4 regions of the Geobacillus sp. B4113_201601 genome follow, and region 4 is predicted to be linked to each of the others. Evidence: predicted binding sites of a transcription regulator. Region 4 holds the regulator's gene; each other region holds the start of a gene.
What was found. Region 4 encodes Rex, which represses fermentation and respiration genes when NADH is low (regulators of the CRP and FNR family bind a similar motif). Its sites were predicted from a motif close to TTGTGAAATATTTCACAA; they were not measured.
Positions count from the first base shown of each region.

Region 1: B4113_RS04675 (TIGR04053 family radical SAM/SPASM domain-containing protein) is a predicted target of Rex. The motif match lies at 1,612-1,629, and genes of this name have one in related genera.
Region 2: B4113_RS04730 (DUF2249 domain-containing protein) is a predicted target of Rex. The motif match lies at 1,539-1,556, and genes of this name have one in related genera.
Region 3: B4113_RS05390 (cytochrome ubiquinol oxidase subunit I) is a predicted target of Rex. The motif match lies at 1,281-1,298, and genes of this name have one in related genera.

Region 1 covers NZ_LQYX01000035.1:26,869-30,794, forward strand. The annotation lists partial or broken gene B4113_RS04670 (ISL3 family transposase) at 1-179, shown strand, start outside; gene B4113_RS04675 (TIGR04053 family radical SAM/SPASM domain-containing protein) at 446-1,564, opposite strand; gene B4113_RS19405 (hypothetical protein) at 1,926-2,333, shown strand; gene B4113_RS04680 (hypothetical protein) at 2,400-3,449, shown strand; partial or broken gene B4113_RS04685 (transcriptional regulator) at 3,460-3,687, shown strand; gene B4113_RS04690 (molybdenum cofactor guanylyltransferase) at 3,892-3,926, opposite strand, start outside.
Region 2 covers NZ_LQYX01000035.1:38,016-41,941, reverse strand. The annotation lists gene B4113_RS04740 (hypothetical protein) at 1-1,045, opposite strand, end outside; gene B4113_RS04735 (DUF2249 domain-containing protein) at 1,042-1,251, opposite strand; gene B4113_RS04730 (DUF2249 domain-containing protein) at 1,255-1,488, opposite strand; gene B4113_RS04725 (Crp/Fnr family transcriptional regulator) at 1,723-2,415, opposite strand; gene B4113_RS04720 (nitric-oxide reductase large subunit) at 2,651-3,926, shown strand, end outside.
Region 3 covers NZ_LQYX01000035.1:174,824-178,749, reverse strand. The annotation lists gene B4113_RS05400 (hypothetical protein) at 68-292, opposite strand; partial or broken gene B4113_RS05395 (SpoVR family protein) at 516-1,154, shown strand; gene B4113_RS05390 (cytochrome ubiquinol oxidase subunit I) at 1,442-2,788, shown strand; gene B4113_RS05385 (cytochrome d ubiquinol oxidase subunit II) at 2,785-3,813, shown strand.
Region 4 covers NZ_LQYX01000080.1:5,169-9,094, reverse strand. The annotation lists gene B4113_RS11230 (ABC-F family ATP-binding cassette domain-containing protein) at 1-1,654, opposite strand, end outside; gene moaC (cyclic pyranopterin monophosphate synthase MoaC) at 1,753-2,241, shown strand; gene B4113_RS11220 (redox-sensing transcriptional repressor Rex) at 2,257-2,919, shown strand; gene tatA (twin-arginine translocase TatA/TatE family subunit) at 2,916-3,068, shown strand; gene tatC (twin-arginine translocase subunit TatC) at 3,088-3,831, shown strand.

The DNA.
Region 1 (3,926 bases), on a different contig from region 4:
CCAAGGCACTCATCACCCGAAGAGACGCCGTGCTTTCTTGCATCGTTTTTTCTTACTCCAATGGTCCAATGGAAGGAATCAACAACAAAATAAAATGGATCAAAAGGCGAGGATATGGGTATCGAAATATCCAGCGTTTTACTTTGCGTGTCTGTCTAGAGACCTCTATCACATTTTAACGTAAAAATCAAGTACATCTTTTGGTGATGAACCGTTTTATTACCATTTTTTACAACGTGTCTAGTGATTATTTATACCTAACCTGTAGTGCTAATCGAGTGTCAGCGCTCAACCAGCCCAAGTGTGACCATGACAATTCGTTCATTCTTGGATAATGAATGTCTTTCTTTGTCAAGCGCAAAATCAAACATAAACAAAGCGGGTGCTCCCTTCGAAAAGAGAAAGACAACCTAACATCCAAATGTGATGTTGATCAATCGTTGGCCTAGCAACAATTTGTTCCTTTGTTTCGCAGCGCCTTCGGAATATAGATGCAGTACGGTTCGCTTTCCAAATAGTCGCCCGTTACGGCGTAAGCGCGTGAACGCGAGCCGCCGCACACGTGGCGAAATTCGCAGACGCCGCATTTTCCTTTGTATTTGTCCGGATTGCGCAAGTCTTGGAAAATCGGCGAATGCCGGTAAATGTCGGCCAGCGGCGTTTCCCGGATGTTCCCGGCTTTGACCGGCAACAGCCCGCTTGGATAAACGTCGCCAATATGGGAAATAAAGATGAAGCCGTTGCCGTCATTCACCCCTCTCGGCGCGCGGCCAAGCCCGTCGACTTGCCCAGTTAATCCTTTATTCAAGACATCTTCGTAGTGAATGCCGTTGTTCGCCGTTTTTCCTTCGCGCATTTTCGCCTGCAGCACAACGCGGCGGTAATGCTGGGCGGCCGTCGTTTTAATGTCAAACGGAACGCGTTTGCTCGTCTCATACAGCCAGCGGAACACTCGCTCATGCTCGACGGGGGAAATCATGTCCGATTCTTTTCCTCTTCCGGTCGGGACGAGGAAAAAGACGCTCCAAAGAACGCATTTCAGCTTCTCAACCAATTCCGCCATTTCATCAAGCACATGAACGTTGTACCGCGAAATGACGGTGTTGATTTGCACGGGAATGTCGAGCTCATGCAAGTATTGAATCGCACGGATCGTCAAAGCAAACGAGCCGCTCGTGCCGCGGAAATGGTCGTGAATCTCGGCGTTCGGTCCGTCAAGGCTGAACGCCCAGCGCGCCAAGCCGACTTCTTTCGCCTTGCGGATCGCCTCTTTCGTCACGTTAGGCGTCGCGCTTGGCGTCATTGACACGCGCAACCCTTTATCGATCGCATATTTCGCCAAATCGTACACATCCGGCCGCATGAGCGGATCACCGCCGGTAAAAACGAGCATCGGCTGATCCATATCGTAAATCTCGTCAATGAGCTTTTTCCCTTCCTCAAACGTCAACTCGCGCGGGTCGCGGTGATATTGTGCCTCGGCGCGGCAATGAAGGCATTTTAATTGACACGCCCTGGTCAATTCCCAAATCACAATAAACGGATTTTCATTGAAATCGCGCATCCCATTCCCTCCTTGGCCTCCATTGTACCGCAATGGCTGGACGCGTTATGTGATATCCATCACATCTACAGCCAACGGCGGTTCAGACAGGCTTCGATAAGCGCTTAGGACGGATACTAGGAATCCATGAGCACATACACTGGTGTTGAAAGTTTATTTTTAATAATTTATAATAAAATTGCAAAAAATGAGAAATGGGGGATAGGAAATGAAGAAAATGAAATTTTTTAAATTCGGACTTGCCACAGCCTTGTCCGCTTCTTTGATTTCTTTTTCTTCAGGAGGAGTTTTTGCAGAAGAGAATAAAGACAGTGTTTCAAAATTGTAGGAAAATGCCATCCATTATAGCAATGAAGCAAACTTGAAAGCAGTAGTAGAAACCGGAAAAGTGACGGCTCAAGGATCAATCTCTATATCCACAGTAGGGACAGGCTCCACGTATATTTATGTTTCAGAATCTTCGGCATCCTCGTCGATTAAAGGAATTTCTCCAAATGCGTATCCTGTTAGTGAAGTAAAGGCTGTTGGAAAAACGACGAGTAAAGTTACTCTTTCATCTCATGGAGTGACTACGACGTTAATGCTTAATGGAAACTCTCTAGGTACTAAGCAAGATACTGGGTTAGGAAAAACTACTGATACAGCAACAGTTTCTCATTATCCAGTAAGTATTCCTTCTGGATGGGAATATCGAGCTACTTCCCATCACACATTATCAACTTCTACTAATATTTATATGGCTGATACAGGAGATAGTATAAGATTTTAATAAAAAAACCAAAAGCTCAAAATGCTTTGACATTTTGAGCTTTTTCATCAAGGTGAAAAACGGAAGGTGGAAAATGACAAAATGAACCGAAAAAAAAGCTATTTCATTATAGCACTCATCATGCTTTCTGTATTACTGTTTTCAGGATGCAATAATTTTTTAAAAAAAGAAAAGAGACAACCCTTGCATACAAGTGATACTATCTCTTTCCATGAAAATGAGCATTTTATTATACCCAATAATGCGCAGGAACAGCTTGGATTTATTCCTGATACCGCAACTTCATTTACAGTTGATTCGAAACTGAAAAAAAAGTGGATGATTGATAATGAATCGGTTGATATTATTTCTTTACAATCTGGAATGAAACAATTCACGTTCAACTTTATCATTGATAGTCTAAAAGATAGAGATCGTCACTTTCGACTGTTTATTTTCCATAATCAAAAATTTACCGAATTTTTGATTAACAACAAAAAATATACGTATTATGATATTCATATGAAAGGAAACGGATCCTTAAAAATTCCGATTCGTGTTCAAGTATCAAATAATTATGATTTTAGTGAGTATTTGCCTATTTTAATTGATAAAGATCAAAAACGATTTTTTACGGAAAACATACCTGTAACGAAGGTATTAGTGAGTAAAAGAAATAAAAATGATTTCTCTGAAATATCATCACATATAAAATTGGATCATGTTCAAAAGATATTTAAGAAGGAACCCAGTAAAAGCAACAAGTTTGGTCTGCCATCTGTTGTTTTGTTAAATGATCGTTTCACTCCTTTAGAGGTAGAAGAGGCTAATAAAGCACGGTATGTTCGAATTGATCAAAGTCCCCACAACATGGTAGAGGAGATCATGTTTTTTGATATGGAAGGAAATATATATGGAGTAACAGGAAAACAATCTCGTTCTTATACGTTTGAACAACCAAAAGATCAGGATTTTATCATCCCTATTCCAAAAGAAATCATTTCATCTAGCAAAGAGCGGTCTTTCTTGTTAATTAACAACAATCCAAGGGAAGAGAGTTTCATTCATCTAAATGATATAAAAAAAGGCAAAAGCAATATTTTCCTAAACTTTGCCAATCTTTATGAAATACGATAAGGTTAGAAGAAAAGAGTGGATGAAAATGAATAAAGTTTTTCGTTTACTCGTAGAAGATCTAGAACAGGAAAAAGAGAAAGCGGTCAAACAAGCGGAAAAACAGAAAGCCATCGAAATCGCGAAAAACTTGCTTGACGTCCTGCCGATTCACGAAGTCGCGAAACGAACGGGGCTGACTGTCGCCGAAGTGGCAGAGTTGGCGAAGGAAATGGATCAAAACCAATCTCCAGTCCAATAACGCAAAAGAGCCGAGGTCGTTCGGCTCTTTTTTCGCACTGTTGCCGTTTCAGCATTGACCTTTTATTGACGACGATGGAACGCTATTGGACAGGCAAAATCATTTTTCATCATGAGCGTCTTTCTGTATCAAGTACATTGGGTGGTGAAGAGCCGGGTGGTCAAGGATCGCTCTTCCGATCAGCAAAAGATGGATCCTCCCATCTTATCGATACTCTTCCTCGGTATTGACATTGCGCC
Region 2 (3,926 bases), on a different contig from region 4:
CTTTTTCGCTATAGCGATGGGTCCACCATAAAAACGGCACAATTTTGAACAAATAGCCGACGATGCTGAAGAGAATCCAGCCAACAATGAATAGATAAATAATGATGCCAAGCAGCCGTCCGCTGCCGACAACGACGGAGGCGAAGGCGGCAATGTGCAGCCCAAGGCCGATGACGATGGCCGATAACGAAAATCGAAACGGGCGATCGAGCGCCTTTTTCATCCGCTTTTGCAAAATCGCATAGATGTGCCAAGTGAAAAGAGCGAATCCAGCCGCCAGCAAAGAGGAGCCGACCGCTAGCCATGTCCGGCCCGGCAGGAACAGGCTGATCAGCCCCACCGCAATTCCGCTCGTATACAGTGCATAGACGTAGCGCGCCGGCCGCATCGAAAAGCCGTGGGCGAGGGAAAACATCGGCGCCATTTTATACGAAAAGCCCATAATGAGCAGGGTAAACCAGCCGCACAGCCCAAACAGCACATGCAGGCCGAACACCGTTTCATGACTGTTGGCGCCTGTGGCGGCGAAAAAGTGAAAGGCAAGCAACGCCCCGGCGGCGCCCGTCAACAGCAAAAACAACAAGGAAGTCGCGACAAACAGCGTCATGATCGTTTTGTTTTTTTGTTGCTTTAATGTCATCGCCATTTGCCAGACAAACAGCACGATGCCGAACAGCACAAGCAAGCTAGGGAGAAACGCTTGGTTTGGCGTAAACACGAAACTGGCGGCAAAGGCGACGATGCCGAAAGCGGTGATCGCAAACTGCCAAAAACCGAGCCGCTCGTTCCAAATCGGTGTCAAAAAGGCGACCGGAACGAGCTGGTACATCGCTCCCATCGCCGCCATTAAGGCGAAACCAAGCAGGGCCAAATGGGCCGCCGCCCACACGAGCGGCAGTCGGAACGCGCCGCCGCTCATTGCGGGAACAGCCGCCAGCAGCACAAGCTGCGATGCGGCGAACGCCAGCACGGCGAAAATGATAAAGGAAAACGGAAGGCCGATGTCCGTTTCCGTTCCGGTGCGGGCCGGAAACATGGCGCTCATCCTTTCGTAATCCGAATTTCAAAGCTGCCGTCTTCACGTGCGACCGTCTCGTGCCGGTAGCCCAGCTCGTCAAGCTGCTCGTACAAAAACATCGGTCGGCGATCGTTAATGATCGTCAGCGTCTCGCCAAGGTTCAGCTTAGCGAGGGCAGCGAGCGTCCGCATCATCGGCTGCGGCGGCTCGAGTCCGCGGTTATCGAGGATCATCGGTCATTCCCCCTGCTTCACAAACGTTACTTTCCAATGTTTTTTTTCAATTTGTTCCACTTCGTACGTAAATCCTTTCGCTTTCATAATCGGAAACAACGGCAGCGGCTTGAACGGGGCGTGTAAAATGAACGTATCGCCCGGCTGCAGCGGCTTGATGGCGTTCATAATTTTTTCAAACGGTTCCCGCTTTTGCCGCAAATCTTCGCGTACATCGAGTTCAATCGTTGTGGCCATCCACATTCCCTCCTTTTTGCTATTATGATAATCATTTTCATTATGGAATGTTGTGATATAGCTCACAACTACGGGGTCGGAATACGATATGTCTGCCGCTGGTTCGAAAACGATAGATGGTTTGTTCTGAACGTGCGATGTACAGTCATTTCCTCGCCATCTGACTCTCAATTGAGGATAAGGGCGGCATTCATCCCCATTTTCACGATAAGCTGCATGTTAGACAAAGGGGGATTAGAAAAAGATTTCTTGCTCAAGCCCTTCTTGGTCGATCAAATAAAAGCCGTGTTTGTCGACATGGATCAACCCTTTCCGTTTCAGCTGGCTCAACGTCCGGCTGACCGTTTCGCGGGCGGTGCCGATCATATTGGCCAGCTCACGGTTTGTCACATGGGCGGTGAGACGGTGCCACTTCCCTTGTTTGACGGCATTCGTCCGCGTCAACCGCAGCAAAAGCAGCACGATTTGTTCGTACGTATTATGAAGCACTTGCGCTTCGAGCCGGTTTTGCAAGTCAACAATTTTTTCGCCCATGACGCGAAACAGCTTCATGCATAGCTCAGGGCTGGCCATCAGCACTTGTTCAAAATCATGGATGCAGATCGCGATCAATGTCGCTTCTTCCATCACTTCGGCGTGAGCCGGGTAGGCGCCTTTTAAGAAAAAGCCGGCGTGCGGAAACATTTCCCCTGTCTGCAAAATCGAAACGATTTGTTCTTTTCCGCTTACATCTGTTTTGTAAATTTTCACTGTGCCGGAATGAATGAAATAGACGCGCTCTAACGGGTCGCCTTGCATAAAGACAAACGTCCGCGGTTTGTAGACGCGCACATGGGAAATGGCGACAAGCGAATCGAGCTCGTAATCGGACAGTTCACGAAACAACGGAACGGCTTTTAAGCGGTCTCTCATCCAATGGTTCGCCATGGCGTTCTCTCCCTACATGAAAATGTGACAAAATGATAACAATGGCCAAGCGGGGACTCGATCGGTTCTCTGTTTGAAAACTTGCGTCGTTCAGCACATTCTGCTTTCATTGTATAAATTCCTACACCGAAAAGCTGTGATATAAATCATCGTTGACATTTGCCCCGGCTCACAAACCGCCAAACGATCAGCCCGTTACAATGAGGGCGAGCAAACGAGAAGGAGGTTGTCTCATATGGAGGTTCATCGATCCGTTCGCCCCAACATCCAGCCGGGGCGGCAAACGACAAACAGTTTTCTTAAATCAATTCTCATTTTCACCATTTTGATCAGCTTTACCGTCCTGCTTGTCGGCGGGTATTGGATCTTTAAAGAAATGGCGCCAAGGCCGAAAGAGGTGCGCAGTGAAAGCGGCCAAGTGCTGATGACGAAAGAAACGATCGTCGGCGGGCAAGCCGTCTTCCAAAAATACGGATTGATGGATTATGGCACGGTGCTTGGCCATGGGTCGTATATGGGACCGGACTATACGGCGGAAGCGTTGAAAGTGTACACGGAAGGCATGCAAGATTACAAAGCGAAAGAGCAGTATAACAAACCGTTTGCCGACTTAACGGACGATGAGAAGTCGATCATCCGTGAACAAGTGATAAAAGAGATGCGGAAAAACCGTTACAACCCGGTAACCGATGTGCTCGTCTTGACAGATGCGCAAGTCTACGGGTTGGAAAAAGTGCGCGACTATTACCGCGACGTTTTCACCAATGGCGATGGTTGGGGATTGAAAAAAGGATTAATCAACGAAAGCGACATGCCAAAAGCAGGTCGAGCTTGGGTTGGGGATGGCGATCAAATCCGACAGATTGCCGACTTTTTCTTCTGGACCGCTTGGTTGTCGAGTACATCAAGACTTGGCGACGAGATCACCTATACGAACAACTGGCCGTACTATGAGGACGCCGGCAATACGACGTCGTTTTCCGCGGTATGGTGGAGCGGTGCGAGCGTCACGATTTTGATTTTGTTTATCGGGATCATTTTGTACGTATTCCATCGCTACCAATTAAGCATGCAAGAAGCGTATGCCGAAGGGAAATTTCCGGTCATCGATTTACGGCGGCACCCGCTGACTCCGTCGCAAGTGAAAGCAGGTAAATATTTTGTTATCGTGTCAGCGCTCTTTTTCGTCCAAACGATGTTGGGGGCATTGCTTGCCCACTACTATACAGAACCGGACAGCTTCTTTGGTATCAAATGGATTTACGACGTATTGCCATTTAACATAGCCAAAGGGTATCATTTGCAGCTGGCGATTTTCTGGATTGCGACCGCATGGCTTGGTATGGGAATTTTCATCGCCCCGCTCGTCGGCGGACAAGAACCGAAAAAGCAAGGGTTGCTTGTTGATTTGCTCTTCTGGGCGCTTGTTGTCCTTGTCGCCGGCAGCATGATCGGCCAATGGCTCGGCGTCAACGGCTATTTAGGAAACGAATGGTTCCTGTTTGGCCATC
Region 3 (3,926 bases), on a different contig from region 4:
TATTACATAATTTTAGCCTGTGGATCGGGTAACTAAAAACTAAAAGGGACTCATTTTTGAGTCCTTTTTAGTTTATTATTATGTCTTCATCAAAAAAATCCTTGTCTGAAACTTCATTTATATAGAAATTTAAGGTGTTTCCACAATGTGAACATCTGTTTTTGTATCGGTTATTCAATAATTGGATAGTTTTTTGAGCTGCATCTAAAGAAAGTGCCTGAACAACAAATTTATACTTATTATTAGCACAGTTGATATTTCCACAGCCAACAACGATGTTATATCTTGACATCTTGAATACCCCTCTTTTATTTATTATTTACTTTACCTCTTATTTAGAAATATATTCTTCGGTTACATGTATATGAAAACTGATTTTTTGATTAGTTAAAGGTTAGGGGTTTTTGGTATATGGTTTTAAAGAATTTAATTGAGCATACACTAGACGTAATGTATTGTTTAGGTAATTATGAGAAAACAAAAACTATTAAGGTTTTATCGTCTAAGCACCTTAGCTAAACGAAGGTTGGGCGACGTATTGGCATCAGCGCATTTTGCGCGAGATGGACTTGACGAGCGATGAGGCGATTGAATTTGCGAAACTGAACGCCAACGTCGTGCAGCCGTCGCGCACCGGCATTAACCCGTACTATTTAGGGTTGAAAATTTTCGAAGACATTGAAGAGCGTTGGAACAACCCGACCGAAGAGATGAAAAAATACGGCGTCAAGCCGGGGTCGGGGCGGGCGAAAATTTTTGAAGTGCGCGAACTGGAGTCGGACATTTCGTTTCTGCGCAACTATTTGACGAAAGAGCTCGTCATGCGCGAAGATATGTATTTGTTCCAGAAACAAGGAAAAGAATATAAAATCGTCGACAAAAACTGGGAGCCTATCCGCGATCAACTCGTCAGCATGCGAGTCAACGGCGGATTCCCGTATATCACGGTCAATGACGGCGATTATATGCGCAACGGCGAGTTGTATTTAAAACATTGGTATGAAGGGATCGAACTCGATCTGAAGTATTTGGAAAAGGTGCTCCCGTACCTTTATCAGTTGTGGGGCCGTCCGGTCCATATGGAGACGGTTGTGGAGGAAAAGCCGATGTTGTTTACGTATGACGGGAAAACGGTGCATCGAAAATATTTGTGATGACGAAAGGCAGGGACATCCTGCTTTTTTGTTTGTCACGATGAATATGTGAAAAACGACACAAATTATTCGAAATTAGTTCATACAGTGCCCATCATTTTATGAAATAATAAGAAGTAGATATTTTTGTGAAACTTATCACAAAGTCTTTATTCATTGATGGTTTGTCGGGAGGATGGATATGTGGAAGCGACACGAAAAAACGCTTGCGTTCGTTAGCTTTGCTGTTGCAGCTGTTGTCTTGCTTTCCTTGATTGGCCGTTTGTTTTCGTAAGGGGGGATAAATCGTGAACGGCTACGATCCGGTGCTGCTTAGCCGTATTTTGACGGAATTGACGCTGACGATTCATATCATTTATGCCACGATCGGTGTTGGAGTTCCGCTGATGATCGCGATTGCCCAATGGATTGGGATTCGCAAAAACGATATGCATTACATTTTGCTCGCTCGCCGCTGGACGCGCGGCTTTGTCATCACCGTAGCGGTCGGCGTGGTGACAGGAACCGCGATCGGTTTGCAGCTGTCGCTTTTATGGCCGAACTTTATGCAGCTGGCTGGCCAAGTGATCAGCTTGCCGCTGTTTATGGAGACGTTCGCCTTCTTTTTTGAAGCGATTTTCCTCGGTATTTATTTGTATACATGGGATCGGTTTGAAAATCAGAAAAAACATTTGCTTTTGCTTATCCCGGTGGCGATCGGCTCTTCGGCATCAGCGATGTTTATTACGATGGTGAATGCCTTTATGAATACGCCGCAAGGGTTTGAGGTGAAAAACGGCGAGCTTGTCAACATCGATCCGATCGCGGCGATGTTCAACCCAGCGATGCCGACGAAAGTCGCCCATGTGCTGGCGACGGCGTATATGACGTCAGCATTCGTGCTTGCTTCGCTCGCCGCTTGGCATTTATGGAAAGGCAATCGTCACATTTATCATCGCAAGGCGCTTCATTTAACGATGAAAACGGCGTTTATTTTTTCGGTAGCCAGTGCATTGGTTGGTGACTTATCGGGCAAATTTTTAGCCGAATACCAGCCGGAAAAGCTGGCGGCCGCCGAATGGCATTTTGAAACGGGCTCCCATGCGCCGTTGATCCTGTTCGGTGCGCTTGGAGAAGACGGGGAAGTGAAATATGCCTTGAAAATTCCATACGCCCTTAGCATTTTGGCTCATAACCATCCCGCGGCGGTTGTGACTGGGTTGAATGATATTCCGGAAGATGAGCGTCCGCCGCTATCCATTCATTATTTATTCGATGTGATGGTCACGATCGGGGTGTTTTTAATGGTGGTCGCAGCCGCTTATTGGCTCGGATCGATGTTTCGCTGGAAATGGACAGTGAAAAAATGGTTTTTTGGACTGCTGGTGGCGGGAGGGCCACTGGCGATGGTCGCGATTGAGGCGGGATGGTACTTAGCGGAAGTCGGGCGGCAGCCGTGGATTTTGCGCGGCTATATGAAAACGGCGGAAGGAGCGACATCGTCTGCGCATGTTGATACGATGCTTGTGTTGTTTTGCCTTTTGTATACCGTGTTGGTGATTGCAAGCGCAACAGTGCTCGTCCGTATGTTCCGCCGCAACCCGGTTGAGCGGGAGCTGGCAGAGCGGGCCAATAACGGGGAGGTGGCGCCATGACGCTCGAAGTCATTGGCATCTCGGTGTTATGGCTGTTTTTGTTCGGGTACATTCTCGTTGCTTCGATTGATTTCGGGGCTGGGTTTTTTAGCGCCTATAGTCATTGGGCAAACAAACAGCATCTTTTGCACCGCATCATTCAGCGCTATCTTTCCCCTGTCTGGGAAGTGACGAACGTCTTTCTTGTCTTTTTCTTTGTCGGCATGGTCGGCTTTTTTCCGAAAACGGCGTATTATTACGGTTCTATTTTGCTTGTCCCGGCGAGCATCTCGATCATTTTGTTAGCTATTCGCGGCTCGTACTACGCGTTTCATACGTATGGGGGGACGGAACGGAACTGGTATTTAATCGCTTATGGATTGACAGGGCTGTTGATCCCGGCCTCGCTGTCTATCGTGTTGACGATTTCCGAAGGCGGGTTTGTAGAGGCAGGCGCTTCAGGTGTTGCGCTTAATTATGGGAAGCTGTTTGCAAGCCCGTTGTCATGGAGCATTGTGCTGTTAAGCGTGACGAGCGTTCTTTACATTTCTGCCGTTTTCTTAACGTATTATGCGGACGCGGCCAAGGATGAACGAGCGCGAGCGCTGTTGCGCCGCTACGCTCTTCTTTGGAGCGGGCCGACAATGTTGTCAGCGCTGCTCATTATTTATCAGCTCCGCTACCATAATCCCGAACATTACGCCAACCTATGGAACGTGGCGTGGATGCTGGTCATTTCCTTTTTGTTTTTTGTCATGACCGTTTGGCTCCTTTGGCGGCAACGGCGATTCGGCTGGGCGTTTATTGCGTTGTTGTTTCAATACGCGTTCGCCTTTTACGCCTATGGCATTTCACATTATCCGTATTTGCTATACCCGTATTTGACCATTTATGACGGGTTTACGAATGAGACGATGGCTATGGCGTTGATCGTTGCGTTTCTTGCCGGTCTATTGTTGTTAATTCCGTCACTTTATTTGCTTATGCGTCTCTTTTTGTTTAACAAGGCATACGTGAAAGGAAAATGGGAAGGAGGGAAAGGATGATGGAGACATTTTTGCTCATGTATGCGCCGATGATCATCGTCGCCCTGTCGATCGTTGCTGCGTTTTGGGCTGGTTTGAAAGATGGGCACGTAAACGAGTAAATACCATTTTTT
Region 4 (3,926 bases):
CGATTGGGCTGGCATCCAAACGGGCTAACTCACGCATTTCTTCTTTTTTGGCGATATAGTAGTCATAGTCTCCCAAATATTCGCTAAGGCCGTCGCTTGACAGCTCGAGCACCTTCGTAGCGATGCGGTTGATGAAATAGCGGTCGTGGGAGACGAACAAAATGGTGCCTGGATAGTCAATCAATGCCTGTTCGAGCACTTGTTTGCTGTCGAGGTCTAAATGGTTGGTCGGCTCGTCCAGAATGAGAAAATTGGCCTGCTGGAGCATCAGCTTCGCGAGCGCCAAGCGCGCCTTTTCCCCGCCGCTCAACGCTGAGATCGGTTTTAAAACGTCATCGCCCGAAAACAGGAAGTTGCCGAGTATCGTTCGGATTTCTTTTTCTGTTTTAAGGGGGGAAGCATCCCATAATTCGTCCATGACTCGTTTATTGGACGACAGGTCGGCTTGATCTTGATCATAATATCCGATTTGAACGTTCGTGCCGTAGCGCAAATGTCCGGCCTGAATGGAAAGCTGCCCGGCGATGGCTTTCAACAGTGTAGATTTGCCGATGCCGTTTGGACCGACCAACGCGACGCTTTCGCCGCGGGCGATGCGGAAGCTGATATGACGAATGACCGGCTCGTTCCGGTAACCGACGGCCACGTCTTCAGCGATGAGCACTTGTTGACCGCTTGGTCGTTCGATCGTGAAAGAAAATGATGCCGATTTTTCCTCTCCGACAGGCCGTTCCATTCGCTCCATTTTCTCCAGCTGTTTGCGCCGGCTTTGCGCCCGCTTGGCCGTCGAGGCGCGGGCGATGTTGCGCTGAATAAACTCTTGCAATCGGGCGATTTCTTCCTGTTGTTTTTCATATCGCTGTAGCTCTTGCTCATATTGCTGCGCTTTCAGTTCCAGATAGCGGCTGTAGTTGCCGTTGTACGTCCGCAGCTTGGCGTTGGACAGCTCGTACACGTGATTGACAACTTTGTCGAGAAAGTATCGGTCATGGGAGACGAGCAAGAGGGCGCCCGGATATGCCTGCAAATACTGTTCCAGCCAAGCGAGTGTGTCCAAGTCTAAATGGTTGGTCGGTTCGTCTAAAATCAGCAAATCCGGCTTGGACAACAGCAGCTTTCCGAGAGCGAGCCGTGTTCGCTGTCCGCCGCTTAACGAAGAGACCGGCGTTGTTTGATAATCGTATGAAGAAAATTGCAATCCGTGCAAGACGGAACGAATGTCGGCCTCATATTGATAGCCGCCTTGTTCCTTATACTGCTCTTGCAGTTCATCGTACATTTTCAGCGTTTTTTCATAGCGGACGGGATCGGCGAGCACATCGGGATCGCCAAGCTGAGAGCCGAGCGCAGCCAGCTGTTGTTCCATCGCTTGAAGCGGTGCGAACACGTCGAGCATTTCCTCCCAAATGGAGCGTGATGATTCCAACCGGCTCTGTTGTGCCAAATAGCCGATTTTGAGATGGTTTGGTTTGATGATTTCACCGCTGTCAAAAGATAGTTCGCCGGCGATGATTTTTAATAATGTCGATTTTCCCGCTCCGTTTCGGCCGACAAGGGCGATGCGGTCGCGGGACTGTATTTCTAGTTTAATATTCGATAAAATAAGGTCAGCGCCAAAATATTTCGTGAGTCCACGCACTTGCAAAATCATCATGTCGGTTCACCTCTCGGAATAGTTTAACGTATGTCGCTCAGACGGTCAAAGACAGAAGGAGAAAAATCATGTATAGTGTAGACATGGAGGAGATGGCTTTGTCATCGTTTACCCATTTTAATGAAGAGGGACGCGCGAAGATGGTCGATATCACGGGCAAAGAAGAGACGGTCAGGGTCGCGGTGGCGCGAACGAACGTCACTGTCAGCCAAGAAATTTATGAAAAAATCAAAGGCCGTGACATTAAAAAAGGGGATGTGCTGGCCGTCGCCCAAGTGGCAGGGGTCATGGCCGCCAAAAAAACGGCTGACCTGATCCCGATGTGCCACCCGCTGATGCTAAAGAGCGTCGATTTCACGTTTTCTTGGGAGCATGAAGAAACCGAGCCTCGTCTTGTCATTACAGCGACCGTGAAAACGAAAGGGAGCACGGGGGTGGAAATGGAAGCGCTGACGGCTGTTTCGGTTTGTGCGTTGACGGTATACGACATGTGTAAGGCGCTCGACAAAGGGATGACGATCGGTCCGACGTATTTGGTCGAAAAAACGGGCGGGAAATCCGGCCATTATCGACGGAAAACCGATTAGCTAGGGGATGAGACAATGAGCAATGAACAACCGAAAATTCCGCAAGCGACGGCTAAGCGGCTGCCGCTTTATTACCGATTTTTAAAGAACTTGCATGCATCAGGAAAGCAGCGCGTCTCTTCCGCTGAGCTGAGCGAGGCGGTGAAAGTCGATCCAGCGACGATCCGCCGCGATTTTTCGTATTTTGGCGCGCTCGGCAAAAAAGGATACGGGTATAATGTCCATTATTTGTTGTCGTTTTTTCGCCAGACGTTGGAAGAGGATGAAGTGACTGAAGTGGCGCTGTTTGGAGTCGGCAATTTAGGCACCGCTTTTTTAAACTATAATTTTTCGAAAAACAATAACACGAAAATTGTGATGGCGTTCGATGTTGATAAGCAAAAAGTAGGGACGACAGTCGGCGGCGTGCCCGTCTATCATCTCGATGAGCTGGAAGAACGGCTGCGCGGCGACATTCCGGTCGCTATTTTAACCGTGCCGGCCTCCGCGGCTCAGGCGTTGACCGATCGCCTTGTCGCCCAAGGGATTAAAGGAATTTTAAACTTTACTCCGGCGCGGCTGAACGTGCCTGACCATATTCGCGTTCACCACATCGATTTGGCCATTGAGCTGCAATCGCTTGTGTACTTTTTGAAAAACTATCCATCGCCATCGGCAAAAGGAGAGAATCATTCATGAAATATATATTGCTGGCTGTTTTGATTTTGCTGTTGTTTGGCACGAAAAAGCTGCCGGAACTAGGGCGTTCGTTTGGCGAGTCGCTGCGCGAGTTCAAAGACGCCACCAAGGGTCTTGCGGATGAGGACGAAACGAAAACCGACCGGTGATAAGGCGGGATGAGGAACCATGAATGACAAAGAGATGTCAGTGTATGAACACCTCGGTGAACTGCGAAGGCGGCTGATCATTGTGCTCGTTTTTTTCGCTGCGGCGTTGGTGGCGAGCTTCTTTTTCGTCGATGATGTCATTATCTATTTGCAACGGACGGCTGAGACAAAGCAGCTGACCATGAACGCCTTTCGCCTGACCGATCCGATCAAAGTATACTTTCAGTTTGCTTTTGTCATTGCCGCCGTGCTGACGTCTCCGGTGCTGCTGTATCAAATTTGGGCGTTTGTCAGCCCCGGTCTGTATGAAAAAGAGCGGAAGGTAACGCTAAGCTATATTCCGGCATCGATTGTTCTTTTTTTGGGCGGCGTCAGCTTCGCTTATTTCGTTTTGTTTCCATTTGTCGTTCGATTTATGAACCAGCTGGCTAAACAGCTGGGGGTCCAGCAAATGATCGGCATTAACGAATATTTCCAGTTTCTGCTTCAGCTTGTGCTGCCGTTTGGCGTTGTGTTTCAGTTGCCGATCGTGGTGCTGTTTTTCACTCGCTTAGGGCTTATCACGCCGCAGTTTCTTGTTCGCGTTCGCAAGTATGCGTATTTGGTGCTGTTAATTATCGCGGCGATTATCACGCCGCCCGATGTGTTGTCGCAAGTGATCGTCATGATTCCGCTCACGCTTTTGTATGAAGGGAGCATTTGGATCGCAAAAATCGGCTACCGGAAGGCGCGATCAGCGGCGGAGCAAGGAGACAACGAGTAAAGCGGCGCACGGCCAAAGCCATTCTCAAACAAAAAATTCCATAGGCAGCGATCTGCCCTCCACTCGGGGGTGAAAATCTCGCGCCGGTCCGGCAT